2 regions of the Micromonospora sp. WMMB235 genome follow, and region 1 is predicted to be linked to the other one. Evidence: riboswitches for the same ligand, from Rfam matches in the RefSeq annotation. Region 1 holds a riboswitch; the other holds the start of a gene.

What was found. A riboswitch is a leader RNA that binds a small molecule or an ion and turns the genes downstream of it on or off. The one in region 1 is predicted to bind glycine.
Region 2: linked by a shared signal. The riboswitch ahead of gcvP (aminomethyl-transferring glycine dehydrogenase) and the one ahead of gcvT (glycine cleavage system aminomethyltransferase GcvT) in region 1 are both predicted to bind glycine.

What each region holds. Positions count from the first base shown of each region.
Region 1 is NZ_MDRX01000001.1:6,991,515-6,996,735, forward strand. It holds gene BFV98_RS31125 (collagenase) at 1-259, shown strand, start outside; gene BFV98_RS31130 (LysR family transcriptional regulator) at 368-1,330, shown strand; glycine riboswitch at 1,436-1,525, shown strand; gene gcvT (glycine cleavage system aminomethyltransferase GcvT) at 1,664-2,791, shown strand; gene gcvH (glycine cleavage system protein GcvH) at 2,824-3,201, shown strand; gene glyA (serine hydroxymethyltransferase) at 3,208-4,476, shown strand; gene BFV98_RS31150 (proline dehydrogenase family protein) at 4,570-5,221, shown strand, end outside.
Region 2 is NZ_MDRX01000001.1:987,524-992,744, forward strand. It holds gene BFV98_RS04175 (DivIVA domain-containing protein) at 1-254, shown strand, start outside; gene BFV98_RS04180 (NAD(P)H-binding protein) at 304-960, opposite strand; gene BFV98_RS04185 (NAD-dependent protein deacetylase) at 1,049-1,891, shown strand; glycine riboswitch at 1,949-2,039, shown strand; gene gcvP (aminomethyl-transferring glycine dehydrogenase) at 2,113-4,935, shown strand; gene BFV98_RS04195 (DUF5999 family protein) at 5,030-5,221, opposite strand, start outside.

The DNA of each region.
Region 1 (5,221 bases):
GGGCAACTACGACTACCTGTACATCTACCTGCCCGCCGGCGTCAGCACCCTCACCATTGCCGTGGCCGGCGGCACGGGCAACTGCGATCTCTACTACAGTCCGTCGAGCTGGGCCACCACCAGCAACGCCACCCGCTCCTCCGCCGGGGCCGGCAACACCGAGTCGCTGGCCATCCCCAGCCCGGCCGCCGGCTACCACTACATCAGCCTCTACGGGAAGACCGCCTGCTCTGGCACCACGGTGAGCACGCGCTACTGAACCACATGTGATGGGTATGAGTTCGCCGCCCGGCGGGAGTTGCCGGGCGGCGCGCCCGCCTGGCCTGTGGCCGCCGCGCCGCCTGCGGCCGCGTGCATAATCTCGGTCATGGGCATCGATGTGCGCCACCTGCGGGCGATCAGTGCCATCGCCGAGGCCGGAAGCGTGACCGGCGCCGCCGCCCGCCTGGGCCTGTCACAGCCCGCGCTGACGGCCCAGGTGCATCGGATCGAGAAGACGGTCGGTGGGCCGCTGTTCGTCCGAAGCCGTACCGGTATGCAACCGACCGAACTCGGCAAGCAGGTGCTCCAGCGCGCCCGCGTCGTGCTGGCCGAGGTCGACGCGCTCGTCGAGGACTTCGGCGACCGGCACCCCATTCCAGGTTTGCTCCGACTCGGCACCGTCCACATCGCCTGCGCGGGCAGCCTCGTACGCCACGTCGCGGAAGCGTTCCCGGATCCGGAGATCGCGCTGCAGATAGAGCCGTCCTCGCGACTGTTGGTGGAGGCGCTCACCCGAGGCCAGTTGGATGCCGCGTTGCTGGGCATCCTTGAGGGCTTCGAGCTGCCGATCGGTCCCACGCTCACCAGCCGGCCACTGATCCCCCGTTACCCGATCTTCGTCGCCATGTCCGCCTCCCACCCGCAGTCCCACCACGAGCAGGTGCGGCTGGCCGACCTGAGAAACGAATCGTGGGTGTGTCCGCCGGGGCCGGACGACGGCTCACTCGCCTCGCTGCGACGGGCCTGCCGCGCCGCAGGTTTCGAGCCGAAGATCCGGTACGAAGCGCCGAGTGGCGCCGCGCACCCACTGGTGGCCGCCGGAGACGGTGTCCGGCTGGTCGACCCGACCTGGGCCCCGGCCGCCGGGACTCGGGTGCTGCCGCTGCGCGGGGAGCCGCAGTTGCTGGCCAGGCTGATGGTCGTCTGGCGGCGCGATGCGCTGACCTCTGCACAGAGCAGCGCTTTGTTCCAGGCCATCACCCGGGCCTACCTGGATCACGTCAACGACAACGCTGCCTTCGCCCGATGGTGGCGGGCCAATCCCCACGCCCATCCCGCAGCGTCGTAGCGATCCGACGGCGATATATAGGCATCAGCTATGGGCAGGATGATGTTGACGCGGTATGTGCCGTCACCTAACCTGCGAATGGCCCACAACTACATAGACACCATTCGAACCTGCACGGGAGAGACTCCGTTCATTCGGAGCGCCGAAGGAGCAAACTCCCAAGAAACTCTCAGGCCCCATTACCGTGCAGGCGAGGTGACTCTGGAAAGCAGACGACCGTCGTCTCACCCACGGTGCAAGCCGCTGACGCAGCGGTGAAGCTCTCAGGTCAATGACAGAGCGGGAGGCAACCGACCGTTCGACGCCGCGTGCGTCGGGACGAGGAGCGCCCCCGTGCACCAGGACCCTGCGGCTCTGCTCCGCTCACCTCTGCATGCATCACATATAGGACACGGAGCTCGATTCACCGACTTCAGCGGCTGGCGGATGCCCCTTCGCTACGGAAGCGAGCTCGCTGAGCACCGCGCCGTACGCGAACAGGCCGGCCTCTTCGACCTCAGCCACATGGGGCAGCTCGAGGTATCGGGGCCGGAGGCCCCGACAGCACTGAACTACGCTCTGGTCGGGCACCTGTCTGCCGTACCGATCGGTGGCGCGCGCTACACCATGCTCTGCGACGCCGCCGGCGGGGTGCTGGACGACCTCGTTGCCTATCGCCTCGCATCGAACCGGTACCTGCTGGTCGTCAACGCCATCAACACACGCGTCGTACATGCGGCCATCAGGACCCGTTGTGCGGACTACGCGGCCTGGGCCGCCGACCGCACGAACGAGCGGGCGATCATCGCGGTGCAGGGGCCGCGCGCCGCCCCCATCGTGGAAGCCCTGACCGGTACGGGACTCACCCGGCTCCGCTACTACACCGCAGCGCTACTGGACATCGACGGTCGTCCAGCCGTCGTCGCTCGTACCGGCTACACCGGCGAAGACGGCTTCGAACTGCTCGTACACGCCGAAGACGCGGTGCGCACGTGGGAAGCAGCGCTTGTGGCCGGTCGGCGTCACGGCTTGACGCCCACAGGGCTGGCGTGCCGCGACACCCTCCGCATCGAGGCTGGAATGCCGTTGTACGGCGCAGAGATCGGCCGTGACGTCACCCCGTTCGATGCCGGGCTGGGGCGGGTGGTGTCCTTCGTCAAACCAGGCGACTTCGTCGGACGAGCCGCGCTGGCCGAGGCCCACAAGAGCGGCGTTACCCGTCGGCTCGTCGGCCTCGTCGCGTCCGGGCAGAGAATTCCCCGAGCGGGCCAGCAGGTGGTGACGCTGACCGACGACGGCCATGGTGCTGATCCGGTCGGCCTCATCACAAGCGGCACCCCTTCACCCACATTCAAACGGCCGATCGCGATGGCCAGCATCCGTGCCGGCACCAGCGACAGCATCCGGCTGGCCGTGCAGATCAGGGGGACCACCGAGCCGGTCGAGATCGTCCCTCTTCCGTTCTACCGTCGTCCGCGGTGATCCGCGGCCATTCCTTGCGAGGGTTCAGCGTCATGAACGTACCGGAACACCTGAAGTACAGCCTCAACCACGAGTGGGTCAACGACTCGGTTCAGCCGGCCGAAGTAGGCATCACCGCGTTCGCCGCCGAAGCGCTGGGTGATGTCATCTATGTGCAACTGCCCGAGCCGGGGAGCCACCTGACTGCCGGTGACGTGTGTGGAGAGGTCGAGTCCACGAAGTCGGTCGCGGAGCTGTATCTCCCGGTCAGCGGAGAGGTCGTCGCCGTCAACGAGGCGGTCATCGCCAATCCGGGCCTGATCGGCGCCGATCCGTACGGCAAAGGCTGGCTCCTGCGGGTCCGGCTGGCGCAGATGCCTTCCCTGATGTCGCCGGACGAGTACCGCGCCTTCTCCAACGAGTCGCGGTAGGCCCCGATGGCAGCCTTCGACGATGATCTGGCCGACCTCGACCCCGCCGTCGCCGAGGCGATCGGCCGGGAGCTACGCCGGCAACACGAGACCCTGGGCATGATCGCCTCCGAGAATCTCGCGCCCCGAGCCGTCCTTCAGGCGCAGGGATCGGCCCTCACCAACAAGTACGCGGAGGGCTACCCGGGACGGCGCTACTACAGCGGATGCGAGCATGTCGACGACATCGAGCGCCTGGCGATCGACCGGGCCAAGCGCCTGTTCGGCGCCGCCTACGCGAACGTGCAGCCGCATTCCGGATCGCAGGCGAACGCCGCCGTGATGGCTGCTCTGATCGAGCCGGGTGACACCATCCTCGGGCTCGACCTCGCTCACGGCGGTCATCTGACCCATGGCATGCGCATCAACTACTCGGGGCGGCTGTACCGGGCCGTGAGCTATCGCGTAGGCGCCGAGAACCACCTGATCGACATGGATGAGGTCCAAGAGCTGGCGCGCGAGCATCGGCCGAAGCTGCTCATCGCCGGCTGGTCGGCCTACCCTCGAACGCTCGACTTCGCCCGGTTCCGGCGGATCGCCGATAAGCTAGGCGCATACCTGCTCGTAGACATGGCACATTTCGCCGGGTTGGTCGCGGCCGGTCTGCATCCCAACCCGGTCCCTCACGCCCATGTCGTCACCCTGACCACGCACAAGACCCTCGGCGGCCCCCGCGGCGGCACCATCCTCAGCGCCTACACCGATCTCGCGCGGAGGCTGGACTCGGCGGTCTTCCCAGGCCAGCAAGGTGGTCCGCTGGCGCATGTCGTGGCTGCGAAGGCAGTGGCCTTTCGGATCGCCGGAGAACCGCAGTTCCAGGATCAGCAGCGGCGCGCCCTGACCGGAGCGAAGATCGTTGCCGATCGTCTCTGCGCCGCCGAGGTCGCGAAGGCCGGCATCCGGGTGGTCAGCGGAGGCACCGACGTGCACCTGGTGCTGGTCGACCTGAGCCACGCGGATCTCGATGGCGCGCAGGCGGAGCGGCTGCTGCAAGGCGTCGGCATCACCGTCAACCGTAACGCCGTGCCATTCGACCCACGCCCGCCGATGGTCACCTCCGGGCTACGGATCGGTACCTCCGGTCTCGCCACCCGAGGGTTCTCCGAAGCGGACTTCACGGAGGTGGCCGACATCATCGCCGATGCTCTGACCGCCAAGGAGGCTGACACGTCGCTACGCACGCGGGTGGCTCGCCTCGTCGATCGGCACCCCCTCCACCCCGGCCACACCTCCTGACCGTACGGGGAACCCGAGCTTCCCGCGGGTGGTAGATCGCTTCGTCACGCCTTGCTTCCTGAGGGCGACAACAGCCCCGAGAAAGGACCCCAATTGCCGAACAAGCTGTTGCTGATGGCGGCCGGCAGTCACCGACTCCGGAGAATCATCGCCGGATCCCCCCTGACCCGGGGCGTGGTGCAACGATTCGTTGCCGGCGAGGTGAACGACGAGGCGATCGCAGTGGCGCGGCGCATCGTCGAATCCGGGATGCGGGTGACGATCGACCATCTCGGCGAAGGAACAACGACAGTCGAGCAGGCTGCCGCTGTACGCGACGCGTATCTCAGCCTACTCTCCGCGACGCGGATGCCCGGTATGGCCGAGGTGTCGGTGAAACTGTCGGCGCTCGGTAGCGCGCTGCCCCACAACGGTCGCCGACACGCCTATCGGCTGACGCGCGACATCTGTGCCGCTGCGGCTGCCGCCGACGCCACGGTAACCCTCGACATGGAGGATCACACCACGGTTGACCTGACGCTGGCCGTGCTGGACGAACTGCGTACCGAATTTCCCTGGGTGGGCGTGGCGCTGCAGGCGTGCTTGCACCGTACCCCGGCGGACTGCCAGCGCCTCGCGTACGCAGGGAGCCGGGTCCGCCTGGTCAAGGGAGCCTACGCGGAGCCGGCGTCAGTGGCATATACGCGACGACGTCAGATCGACGAGGCATTCGACAGGTGCCTGCGGATCCTGATGCAGGGCCAGG
Region 2 (5,221 bases), 6.0 Mb from region 1:
AGGCGAAGCGGGAGGCCGAGCGGGCGGTGACGGAGTACCGCAGTACCGCGGGGAGCGGCTTCGACGACTCGGTGGCGACGCGGGAGGCGTTGCGGATCTTCGGCGAGATGATGATCTCGCACATGCAGGCGGCGGCCCGGCACCTCGACGACGGCAGTGAGCAGTTGTCGCGCACGATGGAGCGGATCGCCCGGGAGTTGCCGCAGGGCGGCGGGACCGCGCCGCAGCCGGCGTTGTCGCGGCACCAGCGTTGAGCGGCGTCCCGGCCCGTGGTCACGGCGGGCCGGGACGCGCCGGCGGGTGTCAGGCGGCGACGGCTGCGATCGCGTCGGCGATGGGGGTGTCTCCGCCGACGAGTTCCAGGGTGTGCCCGGCGGTGGCCGGGGCGTACAGCAGGGCGAGCAGCACCCGGGCCACGTCGGCGCGGCTGATCGCGCCGGCTTCGACGTGCCGGGCCAGGGTGATGCGGCCTGCGGGTTCGTCGTCGGTGAGGCGGCCGGGCCGCAGCACCGTCACGTCGAGGTCCCGCGCGGCGACGTCGTCCTCGGCGGCCTTCTTGGCCCGCAGGTACGCCGCCCACACGTCGTCGGTGCCCTCGGCGGGGGCGGTGTCCACGCCCATGGAGGAGACCAGCAGGTAGCGGCGTACCCCGGCTCGTACGGCGGCGTCGGCGAGCAGCACGGCGGCGCCGCGGTCGACGGTGTCCTTGCGGGCGGCGCCGCTGCCGGGTCCGGCGCCGGCGGCGAACACGACAGCGTCGGCGCCGGCCAGGTGGGCGGCGAGGGTGTCGACGTCGGTGTGTTCCAGGTCACACACGACGGGTTCGGCGCCGGCGGCGCGCAGCGCGGCGGCGTGGTCGGGGTTGCGGATCAGTCCGAGCGCGGTGTCTCCGCGTCCGGCCAGTTCCCGCTCCAGCAGTTTGGCGATCTTTCCGTGCCCTCCGGCGATGACGACGCGCATGGGCTCAACCTAGCCCGCCTGGCCGCACCCCGCCGCGCGACCGCCGTACGGGTGGGAGGTGCGGGGTCCGGCGAGGGAGCATGGACGGGTGAGTGAGGCGTTCGAGGAGTTGACGCGGCTGGTGGCCGCCGGTGACGTGGTGGTGCTCAGCGGCGCGGGCCTGTCCACCGAGTCGGGCATTCCGGACTACCGGGGGCCCAGTGGCGCGGCGCGCCGGCACACCCCGATGACGTACCAGGAGTTCACCCGGGATCCGCTGGCCCGGCGGCGGTACTGGGCGCGCAGCCACCTGGGCTGGCAGACCATCGCCCGGGCGGCGCCCAACGACGGGCACCGGGCGGTGGCCCGGCTGCAGGACGCCGGGCTGCTCGGCGGGATCATCACCCAGAACGTCGACGGGCTGCACACCGCCGCCGGCGCCACCGGCGTGATCGAGCTGCACGGCCGCCTCGACGAGGTGACGTGCCTGGACTGCGGTAACGCCACCGGCCGCGACGAGCTGCACCGGCGGCTGTCCGAGGCGAACCCGGGCTTCGACGCGCGGGTGGCGCGCGTCAACCCCGACGGCGACGTGGACCTGCCCGACGAGGCGGTGACCGGGTTCCGCGCCGTCGACTGCGGGGTCTGCGGCACCGGCATGCTGAAACCGGACGTGGTGTTCTTCGGCGAGACGGTTCCCGCGCCCCGCGTCGCGGACTGTTTCGCGCTCGTCGAGCGGGCCCGGGCGCTGCTGGTGCTCGGGTCGTCGTTGACGGTGATGTCGGGGCGGCGGTTCGTGCTGCGGGCGGCCCGCCACGGCATCCCGGTGGCGATCGTCAACCAGGGCGTCACCCGCGGCGACGGGTACGCGGCACTGCGCCTGGACGCGCCGCTGGGCGCGACGCTGTGCGCGCTGGCCGACCGGGTGGCGGCGGCGCCGGCGCCGGTGTGATCAACCCCCGGGACATGAGCCGGAAACACGCCCGCTGGTAGCGTGGGAAGTGCCGGTACCACCCACGTGGGAGAGACCGTCGATCCGACGGCGCCGAAGGGGCAGATTCTCCCCGGAACCTCTCAGGCAAAAGGACCACGTGGGCAGGCGCTGTGGAGCGCGTCAGCGCGACTCAGGGGGAGGCCGACCCGTCGACCTCGCCCCACCAAGGAGCGCAGCGCATGACCGCAGAGCAGTTCGCCGACCGGCACATCGGCCCCGGCCGCGACGACGAACGCCGGATGCTGGACACCGTCGGTTACGGCTCCGTCGACGAGCTGATGGACGCCGCGATCCCCGAGGTGATCCGCTGGCACGGCACCCTGGACCTGCCCGCCCCGGCCAGTGAGCGGGAGGCTGTCGCCGAGCTGCGCGCCCTCGCGTCGCGCAACACCGTCGCCGTGTCCATGATCGGCCTGGGTTACCACGGCACGCACACCCCGGCGGTGATCCGCCGCAACGTGCTGGAGAACCCCGCCTGGTACACCGCGTACACGCCGTACCAGCCGGAGATCAGCCAGGGCCGGCTGGAGGCGCTGCTGAACTTCCAGACCATGGTCACCGACCTGACCGCCCTGGCCACCGCGAACGCCTCGATGCTCGACGAGGGCACCGCCGCGGCCGAGGCGATGACGCTCGCGCGCCGCGCGTCCAAGAGCAAGAGCCCGGTGTACGTGGTCGACGCCGACGCGTTGCCGCAGACCGTCGCGGTGATCGCCAGCCGCGCCGAGCCGCTCGGCATCGAGGTGCGCGTGGTCGACGTCGAGCGTGACGAGCTGCCGGCGGAGTTCTTCGGCCTGCACCTGCAGTACCCGGGCGCCTCCGGCGCGGTCCGCGACCACCGGGCGCTTGTCGACGCGGCGCACGGCGTGGGCGCGCTGGTGACGGTCGCCGCGGATCTGCTGGCGTTGACGCTGCTGCGCCCGCCGGGCGAGATCGGCGCCGACATCGCCGCCGGCACCACCCAGCGGTTCGGCGTACCGATGGGCTTCGGTGGGCCGCACGCCGGTTACCTGGCGGTGCGCTCAGGCCTGGAGCGGATGCTGCCCGGCCGCCTCGTCGGGGTGTCCCGCGACGCCGACGGCAACCCGGCGTACCGGCTGGCGTTGCAGACCCGTGAGCAGCACATCCGCCGGGAGAAGGCGACCAGCAACATCTGCACCGCCCAGGTGCTCCTCGCGGTGATGGCCGGCATGTACGCCGTCTATCACGGCCCGGACGGGCTGCGCGCCATCGCCCGGCGTACCCACGAGGCGGCGGCGCGGCTCGCGGCCGGGCTGCGCGCCGGGGGCGTGCAGGTCGCGGAGGTCGCGTTCTTCGACACCGTCACCGCGACCGTGCCGGGCCGGGCCGCCGAGGTGGTCGCAGCCGCCGCGGCGCGCAACGTGAACCTGCGGCTGGTCGACGCCGACCGGGTCGGCGTCTCCTGCGACGAGACCACCACGCCCGCGCACCTGCAGGCGGTGTGGGGGGCGTTCGGCGTCGACGGGTTCGACGGCGACACCGACGCGGCCCTGCCGGACGGGCTGGCCCGCACGTCGGACTTCCTCACCCACCCGGTGTTCCACAGCCACCACTCGGAGACGGCGATGCTGCGCTACCTGCGCCGCCTGGCCGACTTCGACTACGCGCTGGACCGCGGCATGATCCCGCTGGGGTCGTGCACGATGAAGCTCAACGCCACCACCGAGATGGAACCGATCACCTGGCCGGAGTTCGCGCACCTGCACCCGTTCGCGCCGGACGAGCAGACCGCCGGGTACCGGGAGCTGATCGCGCAGCTGGAGGGCTGGCTGGCCGAGGTGACCGGCTACGACGCGGTCAGCGTGCAACCGAACGCCGGGTCGCAGGGTGAGCTGGCCGGGCTGCTGGCGATCCGCGGCTACCACCGGGAGCGCGGCGAGGGCCACCGCGACGTGTGCCTGATCCCGTCGTCGGCGCACGGCACGAACGCCGCGTCCGCCGTGATGGCCGGCATGCGGGTCGTGGTGGTCGGCTGCGACGCCGACGGCAACGTCGACCTGGTCGACCTCGACGCGAAGATCGACAAGCACCGGGACGCGCTCGCCGCGATCATGGTGACGTACCCGTCGACGCACGGCGTGTACGAGACCGGCATCGCCCAGCTGTGCGCGAAGGTCCACGACGCCGGCGGTCAGGTGTACGTCGACGGCGCGAACCTCAACGCGCTGGTCGGGTTCGCCAAGCCGGGCCGGTTCGGGGCGGACGTGTCGCACCTGAACCTGCACAAGACGTTCTGCATCCCGCACGGCGGCGGCGGCCCGGGTGTGGGCCCGGTGGCGGTGCGCTCGCACCTGGCGCCGTTCCTGCCCGGCGACCCGCTCGGCGCGCGCGCCGACGGGCGGCCGGCGATCTCGGCGGCGAACCACGGGTCGGCGGGGATCCTGCCGATCCCGTGGGCGTACCTGCGGATGATGGGCGCCGACGGGCTGGCCCGCGCGACCGGCGTGGCGGTCCTGGCGGCGAACTACGTCGCGGCGCGGCTGCGGTCGCATTTCCCGGTGCTGTACGCCGGCAACAAGGGTCTGGTCGCGCACGAGTGCATCCTGGACCTGCGTCCGTTGACCAAGGCCACCGGCGTGACCGTGGACGACGTGGCGAAGCGGCTGATCGACTACGGCTTCCACGCGCCGACGATGTCGTTCCCGGTGGCCGGGACGCTGATGGTGGAGCCGACCGAGAGCGAGGACCTGGCCGAGCTGGACCGCTTCTGCGACGCGATGATCGCGATTCGGGCGGAGATCGACAAGGTCGGCTCGGGGGAGTGGCCGGCGGGGGACAATCCGCTGTCCAACGCGCCGCACACCGCGGCGATGGTGTCGGCCGACGAGTGGCCGCACCCGTACCCGCGGTCGGTGGGCGCCTACCCGGCGGGTGTGGACCGGGCGGGCCGGTACTGGCCTCCGGTGCGGCGCATCGACGGCGCGTACGGCGACCGGAACCTGGTCTGCTCGTGCCCCGCGCCGGAGGCGTTCGAGGACTGAGCGGCTGACGCCGGGGCGGTGGGCTCTCGCCGCCCCGGCCGGTGCGCCGGACGGTCATGACCGGCGCGTACGCTCACTGACGCTGCGTGATCGCTCAGGCGACGAGGGCGTGGCGGGCCGGACCCCGGTGCGGGGCGATGGTGCGCCCGTCGGGGAGCAGCTCACCGGTGTCCTCGAAGACGATGACACCGTTGCAGAGCAGGCTCCAGCCCTGCTCAGGGAAGCAGGCGAGTACGCGGGCGGCCTCGCGGTCGGTCGCGTCGGCGGAGGGGCAGGTGGGCTGGTG